Regions from separate parts of the Methylovorus glucosotrophus genome, predicted to be linked through region 1. Evidence: predicted binding sites of a transcription regulator. Region 1 holds the regulator's gene; the other holds the start of a gene.
What was found. Region 1 encodes sigma-54, which starts transcription at its own class of promoters, with help from an activator protein. Its sites were predicted from a motif close to TGGCACNNTTCCTGCT; they were not measured.
Positions count from the first base shown of each region.

Region 2: the regulator sigma-54 is predicted to act here: its motif matches at 8,506-8,521, upstream of FNL37_RS12440 (nitrate regulatory protein).

Region 1 is NZ_VMSE01000002.1:136,261-151,203, reverse strand. It holds gene FNL37_RS11685 (cation:proton antiporter) at 1-486, opposite strand, end outside; gene FNL37_RS11680 (KpsF/GutQ family sugar-phosphate isomerase) at 751-1,749, shown strand; gene FNL37_RS11675 (KdsC family phosphatase) at 1,751-2,275, shown strand; gene lptC (LPS export ABC transporter periplasmic protein LptC) at 2,285-3,040, shown strand; gene lptA (lipopolysaccharide transport periplasmic protein LptA) at 3,021-3,578, shown strand; gene lptB (LPS export ABC transporter ATP-binding protein) at 3,635-4,357, shown strand; gene FNL37_RS11655 (RNA polymerase factor sigma-54) at 4,382-5,836, shown strand; gene hpf (ribosome hibernation-promoting factor, HPF/YfiA family) at 5,864-6,193, shown strand; gene hprK (HPr(Ser) kinase/phosphatase) at 6,277-7,242, shown strand; gene rapZ (RNase adapter RapZ) at 7,260-8,096, shown strand; gene FNL37_RS11635 (PTS sugar transporter subunit IIA) at 8,147-8,554, shown strand; gene FNL37_RS11630 (HPr family phosphocarrier protein) at 8,547-8,816, shown strand; gene ptsP (phosphoenolpyruvate--protein phosphotransferase) at 8,824-10,578, shown strand; gene FNL37_RS11620 (DUF4870 domain-containing protein) at 10,592-10,948, shown strand; gene FNL37_RS11615 (M3 family metallopeptidase) at 11,023-13,071, shown strand; gene FNL37_RS11610 (glutaredoxin family protein) at 13,085-13,615, shown strand; gene xth (exodeoxyribonuclease III) at 13,687-14,454, shown strand; gene FNL37_RS11600 (TfoX/Sxy family protein) at 14,520-14,891, shown strand; gene FNL37_RS11595 (sigma-54-dependent transcriptional regulator) at 14,905-14,943, opposite strand, start outside.
Region 2 is NZ_VMSE01000002.1:275,286-290,228, forward strand. It holds gene nirB (nitrite reductase large subunit NirB) at 1-591, opposite strand, end outside; gene cobA (uroporphyrinogen-III C-methyltransferase) at 616-1,362, opposite strand; gene FNL37_RS12415 (type IV pili methyl-accepting chemotaxis transducer N-terminal domain-containing protein) at 1,411-2,079, opposite strand; gene FNL37_RS12420 (alginate export family protein) at 2,174-3,619, opposite strand; gene FNL37_RS12425 (ABC transporter ATP-binding protein) at 3,722-4,528, opposite strand; gene ntrB (nitrate ABC transporter permease) at 4,539-5,447, opposite strand; gene FNL37_RS12435 (CmpA/NrtA family ABC transporter substrate-binding protein) at 5,514-6,803, opposite strand; gene FNL37_RS12440 (nitrate regulatory protein) at 7,220-8,491, opposite strand; gene FNL37_RS12445 (hypothetical protein) at 8,695-9,402, opposite strand; gene FNL37_RS12450 (ABC transporter transmembrane domain-containing protein) at 9,466-11,343, opposite strand; gene FNL37_RS12455 (DUF3309 family protein) at 11,779-11,937, shown strand; gene FNL37_RS12460 (glycine zipper 2TM domain-containing protein) at 11,984-12,208, shown strand; gene FNL37_RS12465 (carbon starvation CstA family protein) at 12,448-14,517, shown strand; gene FNL37_RS12470 (YbdD/YjiX family protein) at 14,520-14,699, shown strand; gene FNL37_RS12475 (TIGR03643 family protein) at 14,672-14,943, shown strand, end outside.

The DNA of each region.
Region 1 (14,943 bases):
CAGCATGGGCACCACGGCAATATCCTGGAATAAGAGCACGCCAATGGAAAGACGGCCGTGGCGCGAATTCAGCTCCAGGCCTTCCACCAGCATTTTCGACACAATCGCGGTCGATGACATGGACAGGGCACCGGCGATGACAAATGCGGTTTCCCAGCTGAGGCCAAAGGCAATGCAGGCCATCATGACAGCAAGCATGGTCAGCAAAACCTGCATGCCGCCGAGGCCGAGCACGGTTTTGCGCATGGCATATAACTGGGCCAGACTGAACTCCAGCCCGATACTGAACATCAGAAATACAATACCGAACTCGGCCAGCTCACGATTGGCTTCCGTATCCGGCAAAATGCCGAAAGTATGCGGCCCCAGGGCCAGCCCGACCAGGAAGTAAGCCAGCATGGCCGGCAGGCGCAAGGCACGAAACAGGGCAACAGCCAGCACCGAGCTGGTAAGCAGGATCAGAATAGCGGGTAAGGTATCGTGCATTAAAATAGCTTTGAAGGAACTCAACATTTAAAGAGGTCTGTCTGGAGTGGAAGACAAGAGAAAGCAGACAAGGCCGACCGTCATGCATAGACGGTCAATCGATATCTTCCGGCAGCTGGCTTGATCCTCAGACACAACCCTTTTCATGCACGCCTCCCCTTGAAAAAACCTACAGGCAAAATTTATGCCGACTTTATCAAAAGTCGGCACGGATTACGTATAAATCCTTTATTCGTCGGACATTCCCTTTTATACTTGCCGGGTATGGAACCATCAAAAATACGAAAAATCGGTGCAAGCAAAACGCCGATTGATCTGGCAAGGGAAGTCCTGTTAATTGAAGCACGCGAGGTGGAAGCACTAGCCCGCAGGCTGGATGACAGCTTCACGCGTGCCGTCGAACTCATTTTACAATGCCAGGGTCGCATTGTGGTGACCGGCATGGGCAAATCCGGTCATATCGGAAACAAAATCGCCGCCACGTTTGCCAGTACAGGTACACCTGCTTTTTTCGTCCATCCCGCTGAGGCGAGCCATGGCGACCTGGGCATGATTACCGGCAAGGATGTGGTCATTGCCCTGTCCAACTCCGGCGAGGCAGATGAGTTACGCGTGATACTGCCCACATTGAAGCGCATGGGCGCGCGGCTGATCAGCATCACCGGCCATCCGCAATCAACGCTGGCGAAAGCGGCAGATGTGAGCCTGGATGCCCACGTTACCGAAGAAGCATGCCCGCTGGCGCTGGCACCTACCGCCAGCACCACGGCCTCGCTGGCACTGGGCGATGCCCTCGCGATTGCCGTCATGGATCAGCGCGGATTTTCTGCCGAGGAATTCGCCTTGTCGCACCCGGGTGGTACGTTGGGCCGCAAATTGTTGCTGCATGTACGCGACGTGATGCGCACAGGCGATGCCATCCCCAGCGTGGGAGTTGAAGCCAGCCTGAAAGAAGGCTTGCTGGAAATGTCGCGCAAAGGCCTCGGCATGACAGCGATTGTCGATGCGGAGCAGCATGCCGTTGGGGTATTTACCGATGGCGATTTGCGCCGGGCATTCGAGAATGCCGTGGACATAAACAGCACCTACATGCGGGATGTGATGCACACATCGCCGCAGCAAATCCGCCCGGAGCAACTGGCAGTCGATGCGGTTGCCGTCATGGAGCAGAAAAAAATTACCAGCCTGTTGGTCACAGATCAGCAGGGAACCCTGATCGGGGCATTGAACATGCACGATCTTCTTATTGCAAAGGTGGTTTGAATTGTTGTCCGTAGAAGAACGCGCCAAGCGCATCAAACTCGTGGTATTCGATGTCGACGGCGTCATGACCGACGGCGGCCTTGGACTGGGCGACGACGGTCAGGAATACAAATTTTTCCACTCGCATGATGGCCTAGGCATGAAATTGCTGAAAGCCACCGGCGTGCATATGGCGATCGTCACTGGCCGCACATCCCAGGTCGTGGTCAAGCGCGCCGCCAATGTCGGCATTCTGCATTTTCATCAAGGGGTGGACGACAAGCTGGCCTCCTTTGATGAAGTCCGCGCGCAATTTGGCTTTAGCCGCGAAGAATGCGCCTTCATGGGCGATGATGTCATTGATATCCCCCCGATTCGTTATGGTGGCCTCGGCATTACCGTGCCGCATGCCATGCCGCTGGTGAAAGAGTATGCGCATTACATCACCAGCCGCCCCGCGGGCCACGGTGCCGTGCGTGAAGTGTGCGAACTGCTGATGAAAGCACAAGGCACCTTTGACGCACAGATGGCCCGGTTCCTGAAGTAAGGATTGACATTGGGACGTCCAACCGTCGTGTTTCCGCTCGTGCTGCTCGCCCTGCTGGCGCTGCTCACGTTCTGGATAGATCGCAGTGTTCAGCCTCCCGAACGGCGGCCGGATGCCAATTTGCGCCATGACCCGGATTACATTCTGGACAACTTTGTCACGACGCGGACCAATGTGAACGGTGCGCTGGCCTATGTGCTGGCAGCGGTAAAGATGAAGCATTACCCGGATGATGACACCACCGAACTTGAACGGCCCCGGTTTACGCAGTATGCCGTCAACAAGCCTTACACGCAGATTGAAGGCCAGCGCGGCAACGTCTCCAGCGATGGCGAGACCGTGGAATTCATGGATAATGTGATCGTCATTCGGCAGGCATCCAAGGATAAAGGGGAAATGATGGTACGTACCCAGTACCTCAAGATGTTCCCCAAGCAGGAAGTGGCCGTGACAGACAAACCTGTGGTGATCACTCAGGCACCGGAAACGGTGATTCATGCCAACGGTATGGTATTCAACAAGAAAAACCAGACCGTCAACCTGCGTGGCCGCGTGCGGGCGCATTACCTTTCGCCCAGCGTGACAAAAAAAGCCGCTGGCAAAGCTCCTGCCAGCTCGTCAGCGAAAGCCAGCAAGGCGGCACCACAGAAAAATGCCAAGGCCAGCGCCAGCCCCGCTAAAAAACAGGCAGCACAGGCGAAACGAAGTACCAGTACCAATAACCAAGCCCGGATTCGGAGAAAATATGACAACCCTGCCCCGTAGCTTTTTGCCGCTACTTTTGATGATGGCCTGCCTGCCTGCACACGCCGAAAAGGCGGACAAGGACAAGCCCATCAATCTGGAAGCAGATGCCGTCACCGTGAATGATGCCAAAAAGACCAGCATCTACACCGGCAATGTAATCCTCACCCAGGGGACGCTGATCATCCGTGGCGACAAGCTGGTGGTGCGCGAGGACAAAGAAGGCTTTCAGCACAGCACGACCTACGGCAATCCGCAGACGCCTTCCACCTTCAAGCAAAAAATGGAAGGTAAAAACGAATATATGGAAGGCAGCGGTCAACGTATCGAGTACGATGGACGTATGGACAAGGTACAGCTCTACACCAAGGCCTGGGTTAAAAAAGGCGATGACATCGTGCATGGTGACTACATCATGTATGACGCCAATGCCGAATATGCCGAGGTGATTGGCGGTGGTAGCCAGGCAGCAACGCCTGCCACGCCGACCGGGCGTGTACGTGCCGTTATTCAGCCCAAGAAAAAACCGGCTGGCACCGATGGCGCGACGGCCAATTAACCTGCCATGCTGACAATCCGTCAGTCTGGCGTGCAACACGATATACCTGAGTAAACATGAGCCAATTAATCGTAGAAGGTCTGCGCAAGAAATATAAATCCCGCACGGTGGTGCAGGATATTTCGCTGCAACTCAATAGCGGCGAAGTGGTAGGCTTGCTGGGCCCCAACGGCGCAGGCAAGACCACCAGCTTTTACATGATGGTAGGTCTGGTGGCCCTGGATGATGGGCGCATTCTGCTGGATGGCAAGGATCTGAGCCGTCTGCCCATACACCGTCGTGCGCGCCTGGGCCTCGCCTATCTGCCGCAGGAGCCCTCGATTTTCCGCAAGATGACGGTGGCCGAAAACATCATGGCGATTCTGGAGTTGCAGAAACTGGCGCCAGAACAGATGGAGAACCAGCTGGAATCGCTGCTGCAGGAACTGCATATCACGCATATCCGCAACAGCATGGCGGTCAGCCTGTCCGGCGGTGAACGCCGCCGCGTTGAAATCGCCCGCTGCCTGGCCACCAACCCCAGCTTCATTCTGCTGGATGAGCCATTTGCCGGCATCGACCCCATCGCCGTGCTGGACATTCAGAAGATCATCCGCTTTTTGACCGAACGCAATATCGGCGTGCTGATCACCGACCACAACGTGCGGGAAACATTAGGTATTTGCGACCGCGCCTATATCGTCAATGAAGGACGCGTCTTCGCGGCAGGCAAGCCCAGCGAAATTATTCACAACGATAGCGTAAGAGAAGTGTATCTTGGTAAGGACTTCCGCCTCTAAGCACACATTTGGCGGCCCCCACGTATGAAGCAAAGCTTACAACTCAAATTTTCGCAACACCTGGCGCTGACTCCGCAACTGCAGCAGTCCATCCGTTTGTTGCAGCTATCCACGCAGGAGCTCAATCAGGAGCTGGAAACCCTGCTGCAGGCGAATCCATTGCTGGAACGCGCTGACAAGATCGAAGAACCGCTGGAAATCCCCGACAACTTCATTGCAGCGCCAGTAGCCCCTGAGCCCAGCGTGGCCGCCACACCGGAGGAAGCTCCCCGCCAGGATGAATTTGGTGGCGATGACTATTTTGAATTCGGCAGCAGCAGCGGCAGTAACCGCTGGGAAGACAGCAGCTCCGGCAATGACGATGACAATGATTTCAGCTACCAGGAAGCGGTCAGCCTCAGCCTGCGCGATCATCTGCTAGGTCAGCTCAAGCTGTTGCCACTGTCCGAGCGCGACCAGACCTTGTCCATGCTGCTGGTCGATACCATTACCGACGACGGTTATCTGGAGCAGTCGCTGGAAGAGCTGGCCGACATGCTGCCGCCGGAACTCGAAATCGACATGCTGGAGTTGCAGACGGCGCTCAAGCATATCCAGAACCTGGACCCACCCGGCATAGGCGCGCGCAATCTGGCAGAGTGCCTGTCCTTGCAATTGCGCGCCTTGCCACCAGATACGCCTTATGTGGATCTCGCCATCAAGGTTGCCGAAACGCACTTGCCCCTGCTGGCAGCCCGCGATTACGCAAAACTGAAAAAATTGCTGGCCTGCGACGATGATGTATTGCGCGAAGTGCAACAGCTGGTGCTGCAACTCAATCCCCGCCCAGGTGGTGAATTCAGCAAAATCACGTCTGATCATTACATTCAGCACGAAATCGTGGTGAAGAAAATCAAAGGTGTCTGGCTGGCCCATCTGAACGACGAAGTCGTGCCCAAGCTGCGCATCAACCAGCTGTATGCCGGCATCCTCAAGCGCAATCGCGAAAGCTCGAGCCAATACCTGATGAGCCAGATGCAGGAAGCCAAGTGGATGATCAAGAACATCCAGCAGCGCTTCTCCACCATCCTGCGCGTTTCTCAGGCGATTGTGGATCGCCAGCGCAATTTCTTTGAGCACGGCGAGGTCGCCATGCGCCCCCTGGTGCTGCGCGAGATTGCCGATGAGCTGGGCCTGCACGAATCCACGGTGTCACGCGTCACCACGCGCAAGTACATGCTCACCCCACGCGGTGTTTACGAGCTTAAATATTTCTTTGGCAGCCATGTGGCTACCGAATCCGGGGGCGCTTGTTCCGCCACTGCCATACGCGCCCTGATCAAACAAATGGTCAGCGAAGAGAACCCGAAAAAGCCGCTGTCGGATAACCAGATCACGGATATCCTGGGTAAACAGGGCATCGTGGTTGCTCGTCGCACCATTGCCAAATACCGCGAGTCTTTGCAGATACCCGCGGCCAACCAGCGCAGATCGCTTTGATCTGCGTTTTACCTGAAGGAGTAAATCATGAACCTGCATCTCACCGGACACCATCTCGACGTTACCCCAGCCCTGCGCGAATATGTGCAGAGCAAGCTTGAGCGCGTGAGTAACCACTTCGACCATGTGATTGACGTCAAAGTCACCATGAGCGTAGAGAAGCTGGCGCAGAAAGTGGAAGCCACCATTCATGTGCCGGGTCACGATATCCATGCCGAAAGCAGCGGTGAAAATATGTACGGCGCGATTGACGCGCTGGCTGACAAGCTGGATCGCCAGGTTCTGAAGCACAAGGAAAAAGTAAGCGACCATCACAAGGCCAACGGTGCCCTCAAGCACCAGGCGGCTGCGGAATAAAGGTCTAAACCGGGGACAAGGCAAAGGCGTGTTGTCTTACGTACCGCCAGTTGCCTTGTCCCTGCCGAACATAAGGTAATCATATGGCTACCATCAGTGTTGCACAGCTTTACCGGGATATGCGCCGCAATCTCAAGCTCACCTGGGTTTCCGGGCTGAATGGCGGTGAAAACCTGCTCACCAGTGAAACGGTGACCAAGCCCTCGCTGGCACTGATCGGGCACCTGAATTTTGTACACCCCAACCGCGTGCAGGTGTTGGGCTGTGCCGAGATGGATTACTTGCGCAGCCTGCCCAAGCCAGAGCTCAAGAAAGCCATCCACAATCTGTTTTCCACCGACCTGGCCGCCGTTGTCGTCGCCAATGGTGAAAAACCACCCGCCGAGCTGAATGCCGCCTCGGATGATTTTCAAACCCCCTTGTTCACTTCACCCATGCGCAGCCCGGGGCTGATGGATGTCCTGAGCCATTATCTGGCGCAAGCCGTCGCCGAATCCGAGAGCTCCCATGGTGTTTTCATTGAAGTACAAGGCTTTGGCATTCTGATCAAGGGCAACCCGGCCATTGGTAAAAGCGAGCTCGCGCTGGAACTGATTTCGCGCGGACATCGTCTGGTGGCGGATGATATTGTCGATTTCTACCGCATTGCGCCGGACCGGCTTGAAGGGCGCTGCCCCCCTATCCTGCAGGACTTCCTTGAAGTGCGTGGCCTAGGCATCCTCAACATCCGTGCCCTGTTTGGTGACAACGCCGTCAAGCCCACCAAACCGCTCGACCTCATCATTCAGCTTGAGATGGCCGATACTCTTGCGCCGCAACTGCTGGACAGGCTCAAGATCAAATCGCATCACGAAAAAATACTGGGCGTGAAAATCCCCAAAGTCATGATCCCCGTGGCCGCCGGCCGCAATATTGCGGTGCTGGTCGAAGTCGCCGTGCGCAACCACATGCTATTACTGCGCGGTATTAATGGCACCAAGCAGTTCATGCAGCGCCAGCATCGCGAGATGAGCAAAGCCATGAAGCGCCAGCAGCAAGTGGAGAGCTAAGCGTGGCCACCAGCAATATGCGGCTCATCATCGTCACTGGCCTTTCCGGCTCGGGCAAAAGCATTGTGCTGCGCGCCCTGGAAGATGCCGGTTTTTATTGCATAGACAATCTGCCCGCCACCCTGCTGCCGCAAATATCGGAACATCTGGCACCTGCCACCCAGCAACGTGTGGCGATCAGCATAGACACCCGCAGCGCAGCGCTGGAAACCTTGCCGGAAAACATCCAGGCACTGCGCGACAAAGGCATCTCGGTGCAAGTGCTTTACCTGGAGTCCAACGCCGAAACTTTGGTCAAGCGCTTCAGCGAAACACGGCGCCGCCACCCGCTCAGCGATGAAAAAACCACGCTGGCCGAAAGCATAGAATACGAACGGCAGCTACTGAACCGGCTGGTAAATCTGGATCATCGCATCGACACCAGCAACCTCAGCGCCAACACCCTGCGCAACTGGGTGCGCGATTTTGTCGTGCAGCAGAGCACCGGCATGACGTTATTGTTTGTCTCCTTCGGCTTCAAGCATGGCATACCGCTGGATGCCGACTTTGTGTTTGACGTGCGCTGCCTGCCCAACCCCCATTACGACCCGGTATTGCGCCCGCTCACCGGCAAAGATGCGCCGGTACAGGACTTTTTGCGGCAACAGCCCATGGCGCTGGAGATGCTGCAGGATATACGCGGCTATGTAGAGCGCTGGCTGCCCTGCTTTGATGGCGATCATCGCAGCTACCTGACCGTCGCCATCGGCTGCACTGGCGGTCGGCATCGCTCGGTGTTTTTCGTCGAGCAGCTGAGCCAGTATTTCAAGGATAAACAACAAAAAGTGCTGATCAGGCACCGCGAGCTAGAGTAGACAGGCTTGTTTAAATTCACGATGCCGGGCCCCGGCAACAGGACGCTTTCATGATAGGTATACTGATTATTGCGCACGGCACATTGGGTGAGAGCCTGATACATTGCGCCAGCCATGTGATGGGCACACGCCCGCCACTGCTCAAGCAACTGGGCATAGGCACCCACGATGATCCGGCCGCCATGCTGCCACAGGCGCAGCAACTGGTGGATGAACTGGATGAAGGCAATGGCGTGCTCATCCTCTCGGACATTTACGGCGCAACCCCATGTAATATGGTGGGCAAATTGCTGAAGCCGGGACGGGTGGAGGGTGTGGCCGGGGTGAACCTGCCCATGCTGGTGCGCACACTGACGTACCGCAACGGGGATATTCAGCTATTGGTACAAAAAGCATTGAGCGGGGGTAGCGAAGGCGTTATCCATTTTACTGAGGAAGCATGCAAGCATCATGACTAAACAAGAAATAGAAATCATCAACAAGCTCGGCCTGCACGCACGCGCATCTACCAAGCTGACGCAAACCGCCAGCCAGTTTGGCAGTGAAATCTGGATCGAGCGCAACGGTAGAAGAGTCAATGCCAAGAGCATCATGGGTGTCATGATGCTGGCCGCCAGCAAAGGCAGCAAGATTGTGCTGGAAACCAATGGTGCCGATGAAGAGGCCGCCATGCAGGCGCTGGTGACCCTGATCTCGGGCAAGTTTGGCGAACCGGAATAAATTCATCGTGGCCGCCCCCAGCCCCGCTTCCAAAGTCAGTTTTTCCATCCACGGCGTTGGCGTGTCCAGCGGCATTGCCATCGGTCATGCCCATCTCGTCTCACATGCCTTGCTTGAAGTGGTGCATTTTCAGGTGCCCAAGGCCCTGATTGCCGACGAGATCACCCGTTTTGACAAAGCAGTAAAAACCGTCAAGCACGACCTGGAAACCGTGCGCCGCCTGCTGCCGGAAAAAGCACCGCCTGAGCTTAGCGCCTTTATCAGCACGCATCTGATGATCCTGCAGGATCATGCGCTATCTGAAACGCCCAAGCAGATGATCAAGTCCGAAGGCTGCAATGCCGAATGGGCGCTGAAGCAGCAGATGGAAGACCTGGTTGCCCAGTTCGAAAAATTTGAAGACGAATACCTGCGCGAGCGCAAACAGGATGTGATTCAGGTCGTCGAGCGGATTATCAAGGTGCTGCTCGGCCATCCAAGCCAGGTGCCCCTGCGCTCGCAGGAGAGTGCCATCATTCTGGTGGCGCATGATCTTTCCCCGGCCGATGCCATTCAGTTCAAGCAGCACCAGTTTGCTGCCTTCATCACCGATGTCGGCGGTGCTACGTCGCATACAGCGATTCTAGCGCGCAGCCTCAATATCCCCTCCATCGTTGCCTTGCAACGGGCACGCACGCTGGTACGCGATGGCGAGCTGATCATCGTCGATGGCAACCAGGGCGTGGTCATTGTCAATCCGGACAAGGACACCCTGGCCGAATACAAGCTGCGGCAGGAACAATGGGAAATCGAGCAGCAAAAGCTGAAACGCCTCAAGCTCACCAAGGCGGTGACGCTGGATGGCACCAGCATTGAACTGCATGCCAACATTGAAGTGCCGGAAGACGTCAGCCATGCCAGAGCAGCGGGGGCCACCGGCATCGGCCTCTACCGTACCGAGTTTCTATTTATGAACCGGCGCGAGATGCCGGGCGAAGAAGAACAGTTTTCTGCCTATCGCAGTGTGGCCGAGGCCATGAAAGACCTGCCGGTCACCATCCGTACACTGGACCTGGGCGCGGACAAGGAAATGAATCCGGATACCGCCCGCACATGCACCAACCCGGCGCTGGGGCTGCGCGCCATTCGTTTGTGCCTGTCAGAACCGGCGATCTTCCTGACGCAGCTGCGCGCCATCCTGCGCGCCTCGCATTACGGCAAGATCAAGATTCTGATCCCCATGCTGTCGTCGATTACCGAGCTGCGGCAAACGCTCGCGCTGATTGAGCGCGCCAAGCAAAGTCTGGATGCGGAAAAAGCGCATTACGACAAAGACATCCAGGTCGGCGGCATGATTGAGATCCCGGCAGCGGCCTTGTGCGCCGAAGCCTTTGCCCGCGAGCTGGATTTCCTTTCCATCGGCACCAACGACTTGATCCAGTATTCGCTGGCGATTGACCGCACGGACGATACCGTTTCGCATCTCTACAACCCCTTGCATCCTGCCGTGCTGCAACTGGTGGAGATGACCATACGCGCGGGCAACAAGCTGGGCAAGCCGGTATCCGTCTGCGGCGAAATGGCGGGCGAAGCCAAGCTTGCCCGGTTGTTGCTGGGCTTTGGCTTGCGTCAATTCTCCATGCATCCATCGCAGATCCTGACAGTCAAACGCCAAATCCTGCAGAGCGATTTACCCTTGATCACCCCGGTAGCGCGCAAGATTCTGGGCACCCAGGATATTGATCGGGTTGAACCTTTGCTGCAAAAACTGAATCTCCAGTAAAGGAGATAACCATATGACAGACCTAGAACACGAGCGTGAACCCCAGGAGATTCCGTCAGACGACCTAAATATCATGGTGCTGACACACCTGGGCGGTATTCTGTTTTCCGTCTTCCCCAGCCTGATCGTCTGGCTGCTGAAGCGCAACGATAGTCCCTACATCAGCCAGCAATCGCGTGAAGCATTGAATTTTCAGATCACGGTGCTGATTGCCCAGGCCATCAGCTCGGCGCTGATTTTCATCCTGGTAGGGTTTTTGCTCATGGGCATCGTCTGGCTGCTGAATATTGTGTTCAGCTTTCTGGCTGCCGTGACGGCCAGCCGCGGAGAGACTTACCGTTACCCATTTACGCTCCGCCTGATTAACTGATACTTGAATTTTGAAACTTGAATTTTATTACTGGAATTTTTGATTAACCCGCATTACCCAGAAGGATGGCTCACGTGAACGACAAGGCTTTGCAAGATAACCCGCTGCTGGATTTTTCCGGCCTGCCCCGCTTTGATGAAGTCAAAGCTGCCCATGTCACCCCGGCCATAGACCGCTTGCTGGATCAGGGCCGCGCCATACTGGAGCAACTGGCGAGCGCCACTGAAACGCCCACCTGGGAAAACTTCGTGCGGCCGATGGAAGACATGGAAGAGCAGATTTCACGTGCCTGGTCGCAGGTGTCGCACATGAATGCCGTGGTCAACAGCCCGGAACTGCGCGAGGCCTACAACGACAACCTACCCAAGCTGACGGCGTTTTATGCGGACCTCTCGCAGGATGAACGCTTGTATGCCCGTTTCCGCGCCTTGCGCGAGAGTGCAGGCTACACAAGCTTAAGCCCGGCACAACGCAAGATTGTCGACAATGAGCTGCGCGACTTCCGCCTGGGCGGTGCCGAATTGCCAGAGGCGCAAAAAGCCCGTTTCAAGGCCATACAGGAAGAACTATCCACGCTGTCTGCCAAGTTCGAGGAAAACCTGCTCGATACCACCAACGACTTCAGCATGTATATCGATCAGGCCGATACCCTGCGCGGCATTCCGCAAGATGCCTTGCAAGCCGCCCAGGATGCGGCCCGTGAAGACGGCAAGACTGGCTGGAAATTCACCCTGCATTTCCCTTCCTACATGCCTGTGCTGCAATATGCCGACGACCGCGCCTTGCGTGAACAGCTGTATCGCGCCTATGCCACGCGCGCATCGGAGTTTGGCAAGCCAGAGTGGGATAACACTGCGCTGATCTCCAGCATACTCAAGTTACGGCACGAGGCTGCTGTGATGCTGGGCTATCGCAATTACGCTGAAGAATCGCTGGCCACCAAGATGGCGGAAAGCCCGGCACAGGTCGAAGAGTTTCTGCAGACCCTGGCCAAGCGCGCCAAACCATTTGCCGAGCGCGACATGCAGGAGCTGCGTGAATACGCCGCCAGCAAACTCGGCCTCACCGATCTGCAGGCATGGGATATTGCCTATGCGTCGGAAAAACTGCGCGAAGAAAAATATGCCTTCTCCGATCAGGAAGTGAAACAGTACTTCCCGGAAGAGCAAGTGCTGCATGGCCTGTTCAAGGTCACGGAGACCATTTTCGGTGTGCATGTGCGCAAGTCAAAGGCGCCGGTATGGCATGACAATGCCGAGTTTTACGAAATCACCGACCACCAGGGCAAACTGGTCGGCCAGTTCTACCTGGATCTGTACGCTCGCAACAACAAGCGTGGCGGCGCCTGGATGGACGAAGCGATTACCCGCCGTAAAAAGTCGCATGGTGTTGAAACGCCCGTGGCTTTCCTCACCTGCAATTTCTCTGCCCCGGTCGGCGACAAGCCTGCGCTGTTTACGCATGACGAAGTGATCACCATGTTCCACGAGTTCGGCCATGGCCTGCACCACATGCTGACGCAGGTGGATGATTACGGCGTTTCCGGCATCAAGGGTGTGGAATGGGATGCAGTGGAACTGCCGAGCCAGTTCATGGAAAACTTCTGCTGGGAGTGGGATGTGCTGCGTCACATGACCAAGCATGTGGAAACCGGCGCGCAATTGCCGCGCGAGCTGTTCGACAAAATGATCGCCGCCAAGAATTTCCAGGCGGGCATGCAGACCGTGCGCCAGATCGAGTTTTCTCTGTTCGACATGCGCCTGCATGGCGACTTTGACCCGAATGGCAGCAAGACCTCGCTGGACCTGATCGAGGAAGTCCGCGATGAAGTGGCCGTGGTGCGCCCACCCAAATGGAATCGCTTCCCGAATAACTTCTCGCATATCTTCGCGGGCGGCTATGGCGCTGGCTATTACAGCTACAAGTGGGCCGAAGTGCTGTCTGCCGATGCCTACAGCCTGTTTGAAGAAAACGGGGTATTATCCGAAGAAACGGGCCGCCGTTTCTGGAATGAGATTCTGGCCCAGGGCGGCTCCCGCCCGGCACTGGAATCCTTTGTCGCATTCCGTGGCCGTGCACCGGATATTGATGCGCTATTGCGCCACAATGGCATGACGACCTAAAGGGAACACCACCATGATGCGCTTTCGTGCATTGCTCCTGATCGCCCTATGTAGCGCCACCAGCTGTCTGGCGGATGTATACAAATGGACCGATGCCGAAAGCGTGAATTATGGCGATACACCCCCCACGAAAAACCGCTCGGTAGAAAAACTGAAGCAAAGCCTGAATGTGGTGGAAACCGACAAAGAGCCTTATGAAATCAAGGTGGCTGTCGAAAAAAATCCCCTCACCCTGTATGTCTTCAAGGAATGCGGAAATCCCTGTGATCAGGCCAAGGCCCTGCTGGACAAGCGCGGCGCGCCCTATACCCTGAAGAACAAGGACGAGGACAAGCTGGAATTGCAAAAGCTGACTGGTCGCTTGCAAGTGCCCTTCCTGATGGTAGGCAAGAACCCGCACCTGGGGTTTGAAGAGTCCGCCTGGAACAGCGCGCTGGATCAGGCCGGCTATCCGCGCAGCAACCCCATGGCAGACTTCAAGAAACCGTCCAAGGCGGCCAAGGTCGCCGACAAGCAACCGGCTGCCGAAGCCAAATCCCCTTAACTTAACCACGCCACGACCACGGTCAACGGCACCCACCAAGAGATGCGCCCACGCATCCACAGGAGCTTTACGTGAAACTCGCCACCTGGAATGTCAACTCGCTCAATGTACGCCTGCCGCATGTGCTGGACTGGTGCACGGCCAATCAGCCCGATGTGCTGTGCCTGCAGGAGACCAAGCAGGAGGACAGCAAATTCCCCTATGAAGCACTGACCGCGATTGGCTACAACGCCATCCATAGCGGCCAGAAAACCTATAACGGAGTGGCGATTCTCAGTCGCCATGTGCTGGAACAGCCGAGCTACGGCATTCCAGACTTCGCCGATGAGCAAAAGAGGCTGATTGCCGCGACAGTCAAGGGCATACGCATCGTCTGTGCCTATATTCCGAATGGGCAGAGCGTGGATTCAGACAAGTATCAATACAAGCTGAACTGGCTGGCCTCGCTCACCACGCACCTGCAGGCAGAGCTGGCAGCGCATCCCAAGCTGGCCTTGCTGGGGGATTACAATATTGCTCCCGAGGACCGCGATGTACACGACCCCGCAGCCTGGTTAGGCCAGGTGCTGGTCAGCGAACCCGAGCGCACCGCGTTTCAGGGGCTGGTGGGTTTGGGCCTGCACGATACGTTCCGTTTATTCGAGCAACCAGAAGCCAGCTTTAGCTGGTGGGATTACCGCATGGCGGGGTTCCGCCGCAACCTTGGCCTGCGCATTGATCACATACTGGTCAGCACGCCATTGCTGGCCGCCTGCAAGGCCAGCTGGATAGACAAGGCTCCACGCAAGCTGGAACGGCCATCGGATCATACGCCGGTGGTACTGGAGCTATCCGAATAGCATTGAACAGCTTGGCCAAACTAACCGCATGGTATGACTTCAGACCTGAATGGCATGTGTGAACGATGAGTGAATTCACCGACTATCTGCCCGATATATTTGCGCTGTTAGGCCCCATCAGCATACGGCGAATGTTTGGCGGCCATGCGCTCTATCATCAGGGGCTGACCTTTGGACTGGTATTTGACGAGACCTTGTATCTCAAGGCCGATGCGGAAAATGCAGGGGACTTTCAATCGCTGGCTTTGCCCCGTTTTGGCTATGAAAAGCAGGGCCGCTGGATAGACTTGCCCTACTATCAAGCCCCAGACTTTATCCTGGAAGATCGGGACCTGGCAGCCAGCTGGGCACGCAAGGCTTATGCAGCCGCCTTGCGTACCAAACCTTTGAAACCACGACGCAGCAGCAAACGGGCAAGCAAAGTCAGCCATGGCTGACTGATTGCCTCGCTTACTTCGCCTTGATACCCAGCTGCTTCAGCTTGCGATA
Region 2 (14,943 bases), 140 kb from region 1:
CAGCGATTTTTGCAGCATCTTGCCTGCGGTCTTGTCCAGCTGGCGTTCCAGCAGCCAGCTGCCAATATGCACCACGGTGACATCCATGCCCTGAATCTTGAGACCGTTGGCAGCTTCGAGGCCCAGCAAGCCGCCGCCAATCACCACCGCATGCTTGTGCGTTTTGGCGGTCTCTATCATGGTATCCACGTCTTTAATGTCGCGGAAACCGATCACGCCATCCAGCTCCTTGCCGGGAATCGGCAGCATGAACGGCGTGGAGCCGGTCGCCAGCAGCATGCGGTCGTATTCGGCCTCGGTGCCATCTTCGGCATAGGCGATGCGGCGCGTGCGGTCTATCTTCACAATGCGCTTGCCGGTATGCAGCGTGATGTTGTGCTCGGCATACCATTCGCGCGTGTTCAGGATGATGTCATCAATGGTCTGCTCGCCTGCCAATACGGGCGAGAGCATGATGCGGTTGTAATTGGGGTGCGGCTCATCGCCAAACACGGTGATTTCATAGAGATCCGGGGCTATCTTAAGCAGCTCTTCTACGGTTCTCATGCCAGCCATGCCATTGCCGACGACGACCAGTTTCATTTTTTTCATACTCATTCTCCTACCTCTTAAAAATCACGCAGCAGCAACGGCTGCCACGTCCAGGTTCAGTTGTGCCAGGCGTACCACATCGCCCACCACGATAATGGCCGGGCTACCCAGGCCCGCCTGCTTCACCGCCATGGGCAGCATGCCCAGGCTGGTGACGACTTGCTGCTGCTCCGGCAGGCTGCCTTGCTGGATCGCCGCTGCCGCTGTCTCTGCCGATAAGCCTGCTGCCAGCAGCTCGCTGACGATGCTGGCGAGATGCTTCATGCCCATGTAAATCACCAGCGTGGTGCCGCTGGCGGCCAGTGCCTGCCAGTTGGGTTGCTCACCATCGCGGGTATGGCCGGTCACCAGCGTGACGCCATGCGTATACTCGCGATGCGTTACCGGCACGCCAATCGCCGCCGCAGCGGCTATACCGCTGGTGATGCCGGGGATGATGTCGACCGCAATGCCCGCGGTACGCAGCTCCAACATTTCTTCGCCGCCGCGGCCGAACAGGAAGGGGTCGCCGCCCTTGAGCCGGGCCACGGTCTGGCCCTGCTCGGCGAGCGATACCATCAGGCGATTGATGAAGTGCTGCGGAGTCGACTTGCAGCCGCCGCGCTTGCCTACTTCCACAATGCGCGCCTGGGGTGCATGCGCCAGCAGGGCACGGTTCACCAGGTCATCCACCAGCACCACATCGGCTGCCTGTAATGCCTTCACCGCCTTGAGCGTAATCAGCTCCGGGTCGCCGGGGCCTGCACCTATCAAATACACTTTTCCTGCCATCGCATTCACCGTTTCAGTCCTGATACATTGTGTTCAAGGCCCACCGCATTAGCGCTGGGCCGACTTCATGGCGCTGACGATGAGTTCGTCCAGTTCGCCCGTAATGGTGGTGAGCACACCTGCCACCACCGAAAATTCCTTGCCTGCTTCACCCGCACGCGCCGCCATGATCTGCGCATTGACCGAGACGATCTTGGCCTGCTTGGCGATCTGCTGGATGTTGCCCATCAGCGCCCTGTGCTCTTTTTGCTGGGCGTGGGCGTGCTGCTTGGCTTCCGCCTCATATACCTGCGTGATCTGATTGAGCAGGTTGACCAATGGGGTGGCCTGTTTGCCCAGGGATTCCACCTCGGCGACGGCGGCTTGCGTGCCGAGCGCGCTGATGGCGGATCGTGCTTGAAGAATGAAGGCGCGGATGCGTTTGTCGGCCTGGGCCTCACCAAAATAAATGGCATGCAGGGCGGGGAAAAACACACCCGGCAATAGCGGGCTGCCATGCACCAGCTCGCCATGGCTGGTTTCAAACAGAGCGAGCGCCTGCTCGGCGACTGCTACCGCTTCTTCATGCTGTTGCGTTGCCAGAATCGCGTTGAGGATGATGCGTTGCGACAACATGCGCTGGCGCCCGGCCAGGTTGATCAGCGAGCTGAAAGTCTCGGAGCTGACGGTCTTGGGCTCGGCACGGTGCGGGCGGCGATGTTGTAAAACAGTATTCATGCATGCATCCATCTGGTTTTAGTTGCTAAACGGTATCTGCATCGGGCGATGCAGATACCACGGGTTGATGACAAGTCCTGGCGGATGTATCGGCCTAGAACGTGTACATCACGGTCAGCCACAACTTTTCGGTATCGCGAATCCGCCCGCGATTGCCAGCGGTGGTATCGGCTGCAGCCAGCAAGGTGTAATGGTCATCCTCGGTGTATTTGCCGTATTCCAGCTTGGTAACCAGGTGCGGGTTCACGTTGTAGGTCACGGCGGTATTCCACTCGGTGCCATACTTGTTGCCAAAACCACCGCCCACAGTGTTGAAGCGTTCGTCTGATTTCAGGACGTGGTAATCGGCAAAGAACAGGAAATCGCCCCATTTGTAGGTGGCGGTGACAAAGCTGTCCTGGATGCCTTCTACCGGCGTGGTCAGGAATTTATCGACCCAGCCCTGAAACAGGTGGTTGGTGCCAAATGGGGTCTGGAAGGCATACTGGCCGTTGTTGCTGGACAGCAGTTCCTGATCGGCGCGTATGCTGAAGTTATCAATGCCGACACCGCCACCCAGCTTGTAGTAGTGGGCGTCAATGCGAGAGTCACCGCCGCTGTAATCGGTCTGCTTGGCATATTCGGCGGTGTAGAGCGCACGCAGGTTGGGGTTGAACGGGTGCACGCCATCCAGCCGCAGACCCAGGATCTTGTTGCCCTGGTCAGCGTTCTGGTTGATGTTGCCATTCTTGCCCTGGGCGACCCCACCGGTACCGGCGGCATTGCCAAACCAGCCACGGCCATAGCCCAGGTCATCAAAGCCTGAGAAGTAGCCATAGCCCACCAGGAACTCGGTAGGCGACAGGCGGTATTTGGCATTCAGGATTTCCAGCGCGCCGTTGTCACGTGTTTCGGTGGTGATCTGCTTCACGCGCTCCATATGCCCCACGAAGACTTCGGTATTGGGGATGGTTTTGTTGAGCAGGCTGACACCATCAAACACCTGCATGACCTGACGGAAACCGATGTCGCCAATAAAGCGCACATTGTCGAGGTTGATCTGCTGGCGGCCCAGGCGCACGCGGTTGTTCTTGATGCCGGTCCAGTCGATATAGAGCTGGTTGATGCCGGTGTAGTCGGGGTCAACAATCTTGGCGTATTCGGCATGGCTGGTCTGGTTGGATACGCTGTTGATCAGGGTGCCGTTGGTGCTGTCGTTGTAGTCATCCTGAAACTTGGCGACATCGATCATCTGCGCCGCAAAGCTGAAATTCTTGTAAGGCGCGGTTTGCCAGCCGATCAGGCTGCGCAGGGTCAGGCCTTCGCCATCCTTGAGCGCGTTGTTGGCGGCTGATGTGCCGGCCGGGCCCAGGCCATCCTGATTCACGTTTTCATAACGCAGGCGAAAGCTGGTGAGATTTTTGCCGGTTTTGACCGCATCCATGAAGGTGTATTCGGGCAGCGTTTCTTCTGCCATGGCGATGGATGCCTGTGCGCTGCCCAAGGCCAGCAGTACGCAAATGCTGGCTTGACGCAAGGTGAAACTCGAATTACTTTGCATGTGTTGCTCCTTTTTTCTGATGAGGGGTAACTTGCTGTACCGGCCCGTCCTGACCGACGGGCCACTTTTTTGCCTGTTTGTTTAAATACTCGTATTGCCTGCTCAAGCCGCCTTCTTGGCGTGGCGTTCATACAAAAACTTCAGCACTTCACTGCGCAGATGGTTGTAGTGGCTGTCTTCTGCCAGCTCCAGCCGCTTGCGCGGGCGGGCCAGTTCCACGTCCAGGATTTCACCGATAGTGGCGGCCGGGCCGTTGGTCATCATCACAATGCGGTCTGAGAGCAGCACGGCCTCGTCCACATCGTGTGTCACCATCACTGCCGTGCAGCCGGACTTCGCCATGATGGCCATCAGCTCGTCCTGCAAATGGGCGCGGGTGAGGGCATCCAGCGCGCCAAACGGCTCATCCAGCAGCAGCACCTTGGGTTCCATGGCCAGCGCCCGGGCGATGCCCACGCGCTGTTTCATGCCGCCGGAGATTTCATTGGGGCGTTTGTCGGCGGCATGGGCCAGGCCCACCAGCTCGATCGCAGCCTGGGTGCGCTTTTTCAGCTGGTCCTTGGTTTCGGTGGCGCCAAAGACGCGTTCCACCGCCAGGTAAACGTTTTCACTGCAGGTGAGCCAGGGCAGCAGCGAGTGGTTCTGGAACACCACGGCGCGCTCAGGGCCCGGGCCAGCAATCTCGCGGCCCGCGCAAAACAGGTTGCCATTGGTGGGTTGCAACAGCCCGGCAATCAGGTTGAGTACGGTGGATTTGCCGCAACCGGAGTGGCCAATGATGGAGATGAACTCGCCTTCGCGTATGCTGAAGTTCACATCTTTCAGCGCTTCAAACGTGCCTTTTTTGGTGAAGAAGGTCATGTTCACGTTTTCCAGCTGCACGTACTTTTCTTGCAGGATTTTTTCCATGATGGGTTCCTTATTCGTAGCTGAAGCGGCGGGCGAGAGAGGTCAGTGCCAGCTCCAGCAGGAGGCCGACAATGCCGACAACGAAGATGGCGATGATGATGTGCTCCACATTGAGGTTGTTCCACTCATCCCACACCCAGAAGCCGATGCCCACGCCGCCGGTCAGCATTTCTGCTGCCACGATCACCAGCCACGCCACACCGATGGACAGGCGCACGCCGGTCATCATGTAAGGCAGCACGAAGGGGAACAGAATCTTGGTGACGATCTTCCATTCCGAGAGGTTGAGCACCTTGGCGACATTCATGTAGTCCTGCGGCACCTTGCTCACGCCGACGGCAGTATTGATGATCATGGGCCAGATGGCGGAGATGAAAATCACCCAGATGGCCGCCGGGTTGGCGGCCTTGAATACCAGCAGGCCGATAGGCAGCCAGGCCAGCGGCGATACCGGACGCAGGATGCCGATGATGGGTGCTGCCATGCGCGACATGAACTGGAAGCGGCCGATGATGAAACCCAGCGGTATGCCTACCAGCGCAGCCAGGCCAAAGCCCAGGCCCACACGTTCCAGCGACGCCAGGATATTCCAGCCTATGCCCTGGTCATTGGGGCTGTTGTTGTAGAACGGGTCGCTGAACAGCTCCACTGCCGAGTGCCAGGTGCTGACGGGACCAGGCAGGTTGGGTGATTGATAGGAGATCAGCGTCCATACCGCGATCATGGCCAGCACCCCGAAAACCGGCGGCAGCAGCCATTCAAAAAACGCACGCAGTTTCAGGGCGCGCGCACTGGGGCGCTTGCTCGGTGCCATGCGCGCGGCTGCGGGCTGGACAGCGGCTTTCACTGCCGTTGGGGTGGTTTGCTCATTCTGCATGATGGTCTTGATGCTTTCCTTGCTTATTCCGATTGCACTCATGATGATTTGCCTCGCATCACATGTCCGTGACTGGCGGCCCAGACTTCCGGGCCGCCGCTCGCCTTATCAGGCCTTGATCTTGAAACCGTTGGCATAGGCTTTCGGGTCCTTGCCATCCCACACCACGCCGTCGATCAGCTTGCTGCTGCGCATCGGGTCGCTTGGTACGGCGATGCCCAAGGATTTGGCCGCTTCGGTGTAGATGTCGATGCGGTTGACCTTTTTGGCGATGGCCAGGTAATCCGGATCGGTTTTCAGCAAACCCCAGCGCTTGTGCTGGGTGAGGAACCACATGCCATCGGACAGGTAAGGGAAGGTCACCTTGCCGTCGTTGAAGAACTTCATGTAGTTGGGGTCTTCCCATTTCTTGCCGATGCCATTGTCGTAATGGCCAAGGAAGCGGCCTTCTATGACTTCTTCCGGCGCATTCACATAGGCCTTGCCAGCAATCAGCTTGGCCACCGCGGGGCGGTTGGCGGTAGCGTCGATGTAGCGGCAGGCATCCAGAATGGCCTTGGTAATGGCCAGCGCGGTATTGGGGTTCTTGGCGACAAATTCAGCGGTGGTGCCCAGCACCTTTTCCGGATGGTCGGTCCAGATTTCCTGGGTGGTGGCAGCGGTGAAGCCGACCTTGTCGTAAATGGCACGTGCATTCCATGGCTCGCCCACGCAGTAACCATCCATATTGCCGATACGCATGTTGGCGACCATTTGCGGTGGCGGTACCACGATGGTTTTCACATCCTGGAAGGGGTGGATCCCGTAAGTCGCCAGCCAGTAGTAGAGCCACATGGCGTGGGTGCCCGTGGGGAAGGTCTGGGCGAAGGTGTAATCGCGGTTTTCATTGTCGAGCAGGCGTTTCAGCGTTGCGCCACCGGTGACGCCCTTGTCCTTCAACTGGTTGGCCAGCGTAATGCCCTGGCCGTTGTTGTTCAGCGTCAGCAGCACGTTCATGTCTTTTTGCTGACCGCCTATGCCCATCTGCACGCCATACACCAGGCCATACAACACATGCGCCGCATGCAGTTCGCCATTAACCACCTTGTCGCGTACGCCAGCCCAGGAAGCTTCCTTGGACGGCACGATCTTGATGCCGTATTTCTTGTCGAAGCCCATCTGGGCAGCCACAACGATAGGTGCGCAGTCGGTCAGCGGGATAAAGCCGATTTTGACTTCGGTGATTTCTGGAGCATCCGAGCCTGCAGCCCATGCCTGATTGCGCAAGCCTGCCGGTAGCATGTTCATCATGACGGCAGCGCCCACTGCGCCGGCGGCGGCGTTCTTGAAAAACTGGCGACGACTGGTGTCGACGTCAGGTGTAGCGTTATCTGCTGCAGTATCTGGTGTTTTTTTCATGTCTGCTCCCTAAAAATGATGCATCAAGTATCAAAATCAAAACCGCAAAAACAAAAAAGGCGTCCAGCCTGCAAACAGTTTCCTGTCTACATGCTGGACGCCTTTGTCCATATCCGTGGAAGCGCAATCGCTTCGTTTAATGTGCTGTTTGTTAACCTTTGCCTGCATTCAGCTGGGCTAGGTTACTGCTACTTGCAGAGGTCATTTCCTGGGGGATATGCCCTGCTGCATAAACGTTAGGCCGCCGTTGGCCTGACATTTTGTCTAGACATAAGCAAACCCTGTGCCAACTTTATTTTAAAAATTAAGTGATTGAATTTTAATGATTTTATAAATAGCGAAGCTGAAATTCAGCCGAGGCAACTTTGTGATGCATCGCACTTATTGTGTGCAAGTGCACCATGATATGAAGCGGACTATTGCCCTTGTGCGGATAGCGTGATGATGTTTTCGGCAATATCAATCAGCTTGCGATTTTGCTCCATCGCCGTGTTGCGCAGCATTTTGTAGGCTTCCATTTCGGATAAGCCCAGTTTGCTCATCAGCAAGCCTTTGGCGCGTTCAATACGCTTTCTTTCCGCCAGCGATTTTTTGGTTTCCGACAGCTCATTTTCAATTTCCGCCAGTTGCTGCGATTGCTGTTGCAGCAAGGCAATAATGGATTCCATGGGGTAGGGCGTGAGCTCGTCGTGGGCTAAAAAGGTAAATGCACTTTCCAGCGGAATCGCCAGATTGAAAAACGTGTTGTCGACATTGGATGTGGGCGTTTGCCTGGCTTTCAGCTCGCCCAGATGCAGGCGCGTGTTTTCCAGATCCCGTCGCGCCTGATCGCTCAAGCTGTTCAGGGTGTCGTGCATGGCGGCCACCAATTGGCACTGGATATGCCATATCTCCGTGAGCCTTGTGCTGCAAACGTCAAACCAGGCATCGCTATCAGCGCGCTGGAGTGTCTGCTGGTCTTTGGCGGCGGTCAACTTGCTTCTGTAAGCGCGCTGTCTGTGGTGTGCTTCGGTTTCCAGCGTGGTACGCCAGGCTTCGCGCAAGGCATCCGTGCCAAACTGGTTGAACAGCTCAAAATGCCGGTCCTGTTGCGCTATCAGCTCCAGCAGCTTGTGCTGGTGTTCCAGTTGCATGTAGCCCGAACCAAACAGATGCGAGCCGAGGGCGCGCTCCTGCCCCGCAAATTCTTTGCCTTGCACCAGGTTGTAGAGCGCGACCAGATAGCTCGAGATCTTGCTGTTGACGGTATTGTCGGTAATTTCAAAAATGAGCGAAATCAGACTGCCGATCAGCCGCGTGTAGGACTGTATGCAGTCGCTGAACGGAATCTTTAGTAAGGTGACTTGGTGGCGAAAGGGCAAGAGCTGCTCAAGCCCCAGCAAAATCCACGAGACCAGGGTCAGCTGTTTGGCATCTGCCGAGGTGTTGTGATGGAGGTAGCGTTGCAAGGCCTCTTTAAACGCCGACTCCGAAATCTGGTTCTGCTCAATGATGGCGCTGCGCTCTTTGGCGAAGCGGCTGCCAGCGGAGGCCAGATAAAGACAGCTGGCACCGCGCTCTGCCTGCAGCTGGTGCACCATCCAGCCTATGCTCTCGACAAACTGAATGCTGACGGAGAGCCGTTCCAGCTCTTCGATATGGCGCGTTTTGGCCAATAAAATCGTATTGTCAGGTGAAATATTCTGCATGATGAGTCAGTGCAAGCAAGAACAGTGCTCAATGCTTTCAGGCATGGGGCAGAGAACGGCGTGCACTTCAAGACGTAGTGAAGTGGCTGATGATTCGCCGAATTGTAGCTCAGCGAGGCGGCTATACAAACCGCCCGTATTTCTGATGCGGCATCCGGCGCGCTGGTGGGCGCTTCCCACCGCAGATTCGGCGGGTTCTGGAGTTAGCGAGGCTGTAGCTGGCAGCTGTGCAGGATGGATTGCTGGAGCGTATTGAAGCTGGAAAGTGCGCCGGTAGCCGTGGCATAAGGCTGTTGTTGCAGATAGATAATCAGAGCCATCTGGCGCGGCGGAATACTGGCCGATAACTGCTGCAGCCGGCACTGGCAGGCGGATGTCAGGTCGGTGGCCTGCCAGGCCTGGCGGCAGGCATGCAGCTGCGATTGTTGCAGGGCCAACGGCCAGGCTTGCTGATTTTGCTGGCCATCCGGGATATGAGCGCGCAGCTGTGTCAGCAGCTGATACATAAATTCCAGCCCCTGGTTCAGCGCTTTCAGATCGGTAGGGTGTGTGTCATTAACCGCGATGGTGACCACGCTTTCGGTCTGATCAGGGATGGCATAGCCTTGTGCACTCATGAGAATGCGTTTGGCCGGGTTCTGCTCCAGATATTGACGGGTTTGTTCCAGATCGGTGGCGGGGAGTTGCAGGCGTAATTCGGTGGCGCAGTCGGGCAGCGAGCGCAGTTCGACCAGAATGGTGCCATCTTCGCGACCTTGCTGGAATACCGGTGCAAGCTCGGCCAGCACGGCATTTTCTTCCGTTTGCCAGCGCTGCAGCACCGCATCGCAAGGCTGGGCCAGGGCTGGCAGGGCGGCGGCCAGCAACAAAGCCAGCAGCCAGCGGGAAAAGAAATGGCGCATTGTCATCATGAGCACTGGGAGCATGCAGCGCGGGCGCAAGTTCAGGCGCGCCCGCTTGCATTGCTTCAGGGCTTATTCATGAGCGAGGCTGGCTATATCGGGGACTGCAGGGGACGGGTTGCCAGAGGCTTCGGTATCGTGGAACTGCAGTTTGGCCAGACGCGCATAGAGCCCGCCCATCTGACGCAGTTCTGCTGGCGTGCCGGTTTCCACGATGCGCCCCTGATCCATGACGATAATCCTGTCCACCTGCTGCACCGTGGCCAGGCGGTGCGCGATGATGAGGGTAGTACGGCCTTGCATGGCGGCCTGTAAGCCTTGCTGCACCAGGATTTCGGATTCGGCATCCAGCGCGCTGGTGGCTTCATCCAGCAGCAGGATAGGGGCGTTTTTGAGGATTGCACGTGCGATGGCGATACGCTGGCGTTGCCCGCCCGACAGCCGCGTGCCGCGTTCGCCAAGGAAAGTATCGTAGCCCTTGGGCAGGCGATGGATGAACTCATCGACCTGGGCGGCCTTGGCGGCCATCAGCACTTCGGCATCGGTGGCATAGGGGTAGCCATAGCGGATATTTTCCATGGCATTGGCCGAGAAAATCACCGGGTCTTGCGGCACCACGGCGATCAGGCCGCGCAGGCTTTCCAGGCTTAGCTGGCGTATATCCTGCCCATTGATGGTAATGCTGCCAGCGCTGGTGTCGTAAAAGCGCAGCAGCAACTGGAACAGGGTAGTCTTGCCGGCACCGGAAGGGCCGACCAGCGCAATGTTTTCGCCAGCGGCGATCTCCAGTGTCAGCTCTTGCAAAGCGGGCTGGGTGGGGCGTGAGGGGTAATGAAAGCTGACATGGTGAAAGCCGATGGTGGCTTCCGTGGTTGACTTCAATGCCATGGGTTCTGCCGGTGCCTGAATGGCAGGCTCCGCCTGCAACAGCTCGAGCAGGCGCTCGGTGGCACCCGCGGCCCGCATGATGTCGCCCCAGACTTCGGCCATGGTCCCCACCGCCCCTGCCACCATGGCGGCATACAACACAAACGATGCCAGCTCGCCACCCGTCATGGCGCCATCACTGACCTGACGCGCGCCCAGCCACAGCACAAAGACGATGGTTCCCAGCACGGCGGTGATGATCAATGCGGTCAGCGCGGCGCGCACGCGAACGCGGCGGATGGCGGTTTCAAAGCTGAGTTCGGTGCTTTGCTTGAAGCGGCCAATCTCGCGCTGCTCCTGCGTGTAGGACTGCACGGTGGGCATCGCATTCAGGATTTCACCGGCCATGGCCGAGCTGGCGGCGATCTTGTCCTGCGATTCGCGCGAGAGCTTTTTGACAGAGCGGCCGATCAGCATGATGGGCAGTACTAGCAGGCACATCAGCCCGAGGTTGATGGAAAAGAGATAGGTGCTGGTGACGGCCAGCATCACCATGCCGCCGACAAACTGGAACAGGCTGCGCAGGCCCATGGAGGCGGAGCTGCCCACCACGGTCTGGATCAGTGTGGTGTCGGTGGTCAGTCGCGACAACACCTCGCCGGTCTGCAGGGTTTCAAAGAATTGCGGTGATTGCGTCAGCACGCGGCCGTAGACGGCACTGCGCAAGTCTGCCGTGACTCGCTCCCCCACCCACGAGACAGTGAAATAACGTGCCGCAACCAGCATGGCCCAGGCACAGGCCAGCCCAAACAGCAGCAGGAAGTGGCTGTTGAGATCGCCATTGGCACTCGGCCCCTGCTGCGGTGGTTTGTCAAAACCAAAATCCACCAGATCGCGGAATGCCAGGGGCACCGCCAGCAGGGTAGCGCTGGCAAGTGTCAGCAATAACAGGGCGAGCATGATCTGCCAGCGATAGGGGCGGAGGAAGGGCCAGAGCCGACTCAGTGCGGAAAGGCGTTTGGCAGGGGCAGCAGGCACGGGGGTTTCTGCGCTCATATCGGGGGAATCAGGCGTGGTTGTCATGTAAACGACAGACCTTGTTGGGGGTGGGAATGTTCCATGGATTGCATGGTACTCCAGAAATCGCCCGCACAATGCGCAAGGCGCGGGAGACTTCCCCGACTGGTAAAAGCCAACGCATAACTGTAAGCCTCCACTGACACCAGTATCAGACCTACCCCTATGCGCGTTGCGACCAAGCCCCTATACAGTGGAGCTGCGTGTCAAACAAACAAACGCTTAAACCAAGGAGGGAATTCTGATGATTAAATATTTTATTGCCTGGCTGCTGGGTGTACCGGCATTCCTGCTCATCATCATCTATTTTTTCATGCACTAAATTAAATGCACGCCTGCGCGTGCATGAATACCGTCGGCCTTTGGTCGGCGCCGCATCACAAATTACCCCATAACCAGAGCAGTTCAACTGTTCACTAATTTGAAGAAAAGAGGGAATTTATGTCCATCACGACCATTTTGCTTATCGTACTGATCCTGATGTTGCTGGGTGCGTTGCCGACCTGGGGGCACAGCCGTAACTGGGGCTATGCGCCAAGTGGCGGTTTGGGCCTGGTTGTCATCATTCTGTTGATCCTGCTGCTTACCGGCCGTATCTAGCCATCGTGCCAGCAAGTTAATAACTAAATAGCTTTAGGAGATAGACATGCAAATCCTCAATAAAACCTGGCGGGTGACCGGCATCGTGTTGACGGTGGCGTGTCTTTCCGCCTGTAGCAATATGTCCGCCCGGGACAAGAATACGGCCGTGGGTGCAGGTGTTGGTGCCGCGGCAGGCGCTGTGTTGACGGGCGGTAGTGCTGTCGGTACCGTCGGTGGCGCTGCCGTGGGCGGCATTATCGGGAATCAGGTTGGTAAAGATAAGAAATAGATAAAAGCAGGGAGGAGACCACCGAGTGCCTGGCACCAGGTGGTGATTGTGAGAAAAAGCCGGAGCATGATTGCTCCGGCTTTTTTATGTATCCCGATGGCTTCTGTTCCAGGCATGCCTCTTTCTATGCATCCGGCCTGCAGGTGTCATATCCATTCCAGCCTTCCCAAAGGTAGACACGGCATATCGCCCAGGTCTGTTTTATACTGTGAGCCCATTGCACATCACTCACGGTCATTATGAAAACTATCCTGAAGAATAGCGTGTGGCTGCTCGTTGCCATCCTGGGAGCGGCAGCGGTGGGAGGCATCGCCCTGCATCGCGGCGAGAGTATCAACTCCCTGTGGTTTATTGCCGCGGCATTATGTGTGTATGCCCTGGCATATCGGTTTTACTCGGCATGGATTGCCGCCCGGGTGCTGATGCTGGATGCCTCGCGGGCAACCCCGGCCGTGCGCCTGGATAACGGCCGCGATTTTGTGCCTACCAATAAATGGATCGTCTTCGGCCATCACTTTGCGGCGATTGCCGGACCTGGCCCATTGGTAGGGCCAACGCTGGCCGCGCAGTTTGGTTATCTGCCCGGTACCTTGTGGATATTGTTTGGTGCCGTGCTGGGGGGAGCCGTGCAGGATATGGTGACCTTGTTCCTCTCCACCCGCCGCAATGGGCGCAGCCTGGGTCAGATGGCGCGTGAGGAACTGGGGGCGATAGGCGGAACCGCCGCCCTCGTTGGCACCTTTGCCATCATGATCATCCTCATCGCCGTGCTCGGGCTGGTGGTGGTCAATGCCATGAAGCACAGCCCCTGGGCGACTTCTACCGTGGCGGCGACGATTCCCATCGCCATGATTGTCGGTTTGTACATGCGCCACTTCCGTGCGGGCAAGGTGCTGGAAGCGTCTGCCCTGGGCGTGATCCTGCTGTTGCTATCCGTCGCAGGTGGCGGCTGGGTGGATCATCATCCCACCTTGCGCGTGTGGTTTGACCATGAAGGCCTGACCCTGGCCTGGTGGATTATTGCCTACGGCTTTGCTGCCGCCATTCTGCCGGTCTGGCTGCTGTTGGCGCCACGCGATTATTTGTCTACCTTCATGAAGCTGGGCACTGTCATTGTGCTGGCGATTGCTATTCTGATGCTGCAGCCGGAAGTCAAAATGCCGGCACTGACGCAGTTTATTGATGGCACCGGCCCCATTTTTGGCGGCAAGCTGTTTCCCTTTGTGTTTATTACCATCGCCTGCGGGGCGATTTCCGGTTTCCATGCGCTGATTGCCTCCGGCACCACGCCCAAGCTGCTGGAAAACGAGCGCGACATCCGCATGATCGGCTATGGCGCCATGTTGCTGGAGTCTTTCGTTGCCATCATGGCGATGATTGCCGCCACCGTGCTTGATCCGGGCGTGTTTTTTGCCATCAACAGCCCGGCGGGCATCGTCGGCAAGGAAGCAGCCGATGCCGTTGCCACCATCAGCGGCTGGGGCTTCCCGGTCACCGTGGCGCAAATGGAGTCGCTGGCGCGCGAGATGGGCGAAGCTACGCTGTTTGCCCGTACCGGGGGTGCGCCGTCGCTGGCGGTGGGCATGGCCAGCATTTTTGGCAGTGCGTTCGGCCAGGGCCTGCTGGCGCTGTGGTATCACTTTGCCATCATGTTCGAGGCGATTTTCATCCTGACCACGCTGGATGCGGGCACCCGCGTCGGCCGCTTCATGCTGCAGGACATGCTGGGCAATATCTGGCCCAAACTGGGCGAGACTTCGTGGTATCCCTCGGTATTGTTTACCAGCGCGCTGGTGGTCGCCGGATGGGGCTATTTCCTTTACATCGGCGTGATTGACCCCAATGGCGGCGTCAATATCCTGTGGCCGCTGTTTGGTATTTCCAACCAGATGCTGGCGGCCATTGCTTTGTCGGTTGCCACGGGTATTTTTGTCAAATCCGGCCGCCTCAAATTTGCCTGGGTAACGGCACTTCCGCTCACCTGGCTGGTCATTATTACCAGTACCGCCGCCTGGCAGAAAATCATGAGCGATGATGTGCGCGTGGGCTTTTTTGCCGCTGCCAATGATATGGCGGCCAAACTGGCGGCAGGTGCTTTGCCACCAGAAAAAGCCGCCGTGGCACCACAGCTGATTTTCAACCAGCAACTGGATGCCTGGCTGACGCTGTTTTTCGTCGTCATATTGTGGGTGGTGATACTGGATATGCTGCGCGTGTGCTGGCGCTATCTGGCAGGCAAGAGTGTGAAGCCATCGACCGAGCACCCGCACGAACCAGCACCGCTGAATGCCCAATGGGTAAGGGATTAACTATGCTGAATAAGTTGAAAGCCTTCTGGCGCGTGGTGCGCCGCCTGTCTGGCGATGATGCCTACGAGCGTTATCTGCGACATCACGCCGAGCAGCACGTGGACGAGCCGCCGCTGACGCGCGAAGCCTTTTTCAAGCAATGGCAGGATGGCAAATGGAAAGGCGTGAAGCGGTGCTGCTAACTCGGGATACCGCTGAACCCACTATCTCCGGTCAGGAACTCAGTGCGGCGGATATTGGCCGGGTGATCGAAATGGCGTGGGAAGATCGCACGCCATTCGAAGCCATTGCATTTCAATTTGGCTTATCTGAAGCGGATGTGATTGATCTCATGCGGCGGCAGCTGCGCAGCTCCGCGTTCAGGTTATGGCGCAAGCGCATGCAGGGCAGATCTACCAAGCACGCCGCCCTGCGCAGCCCCGAGGT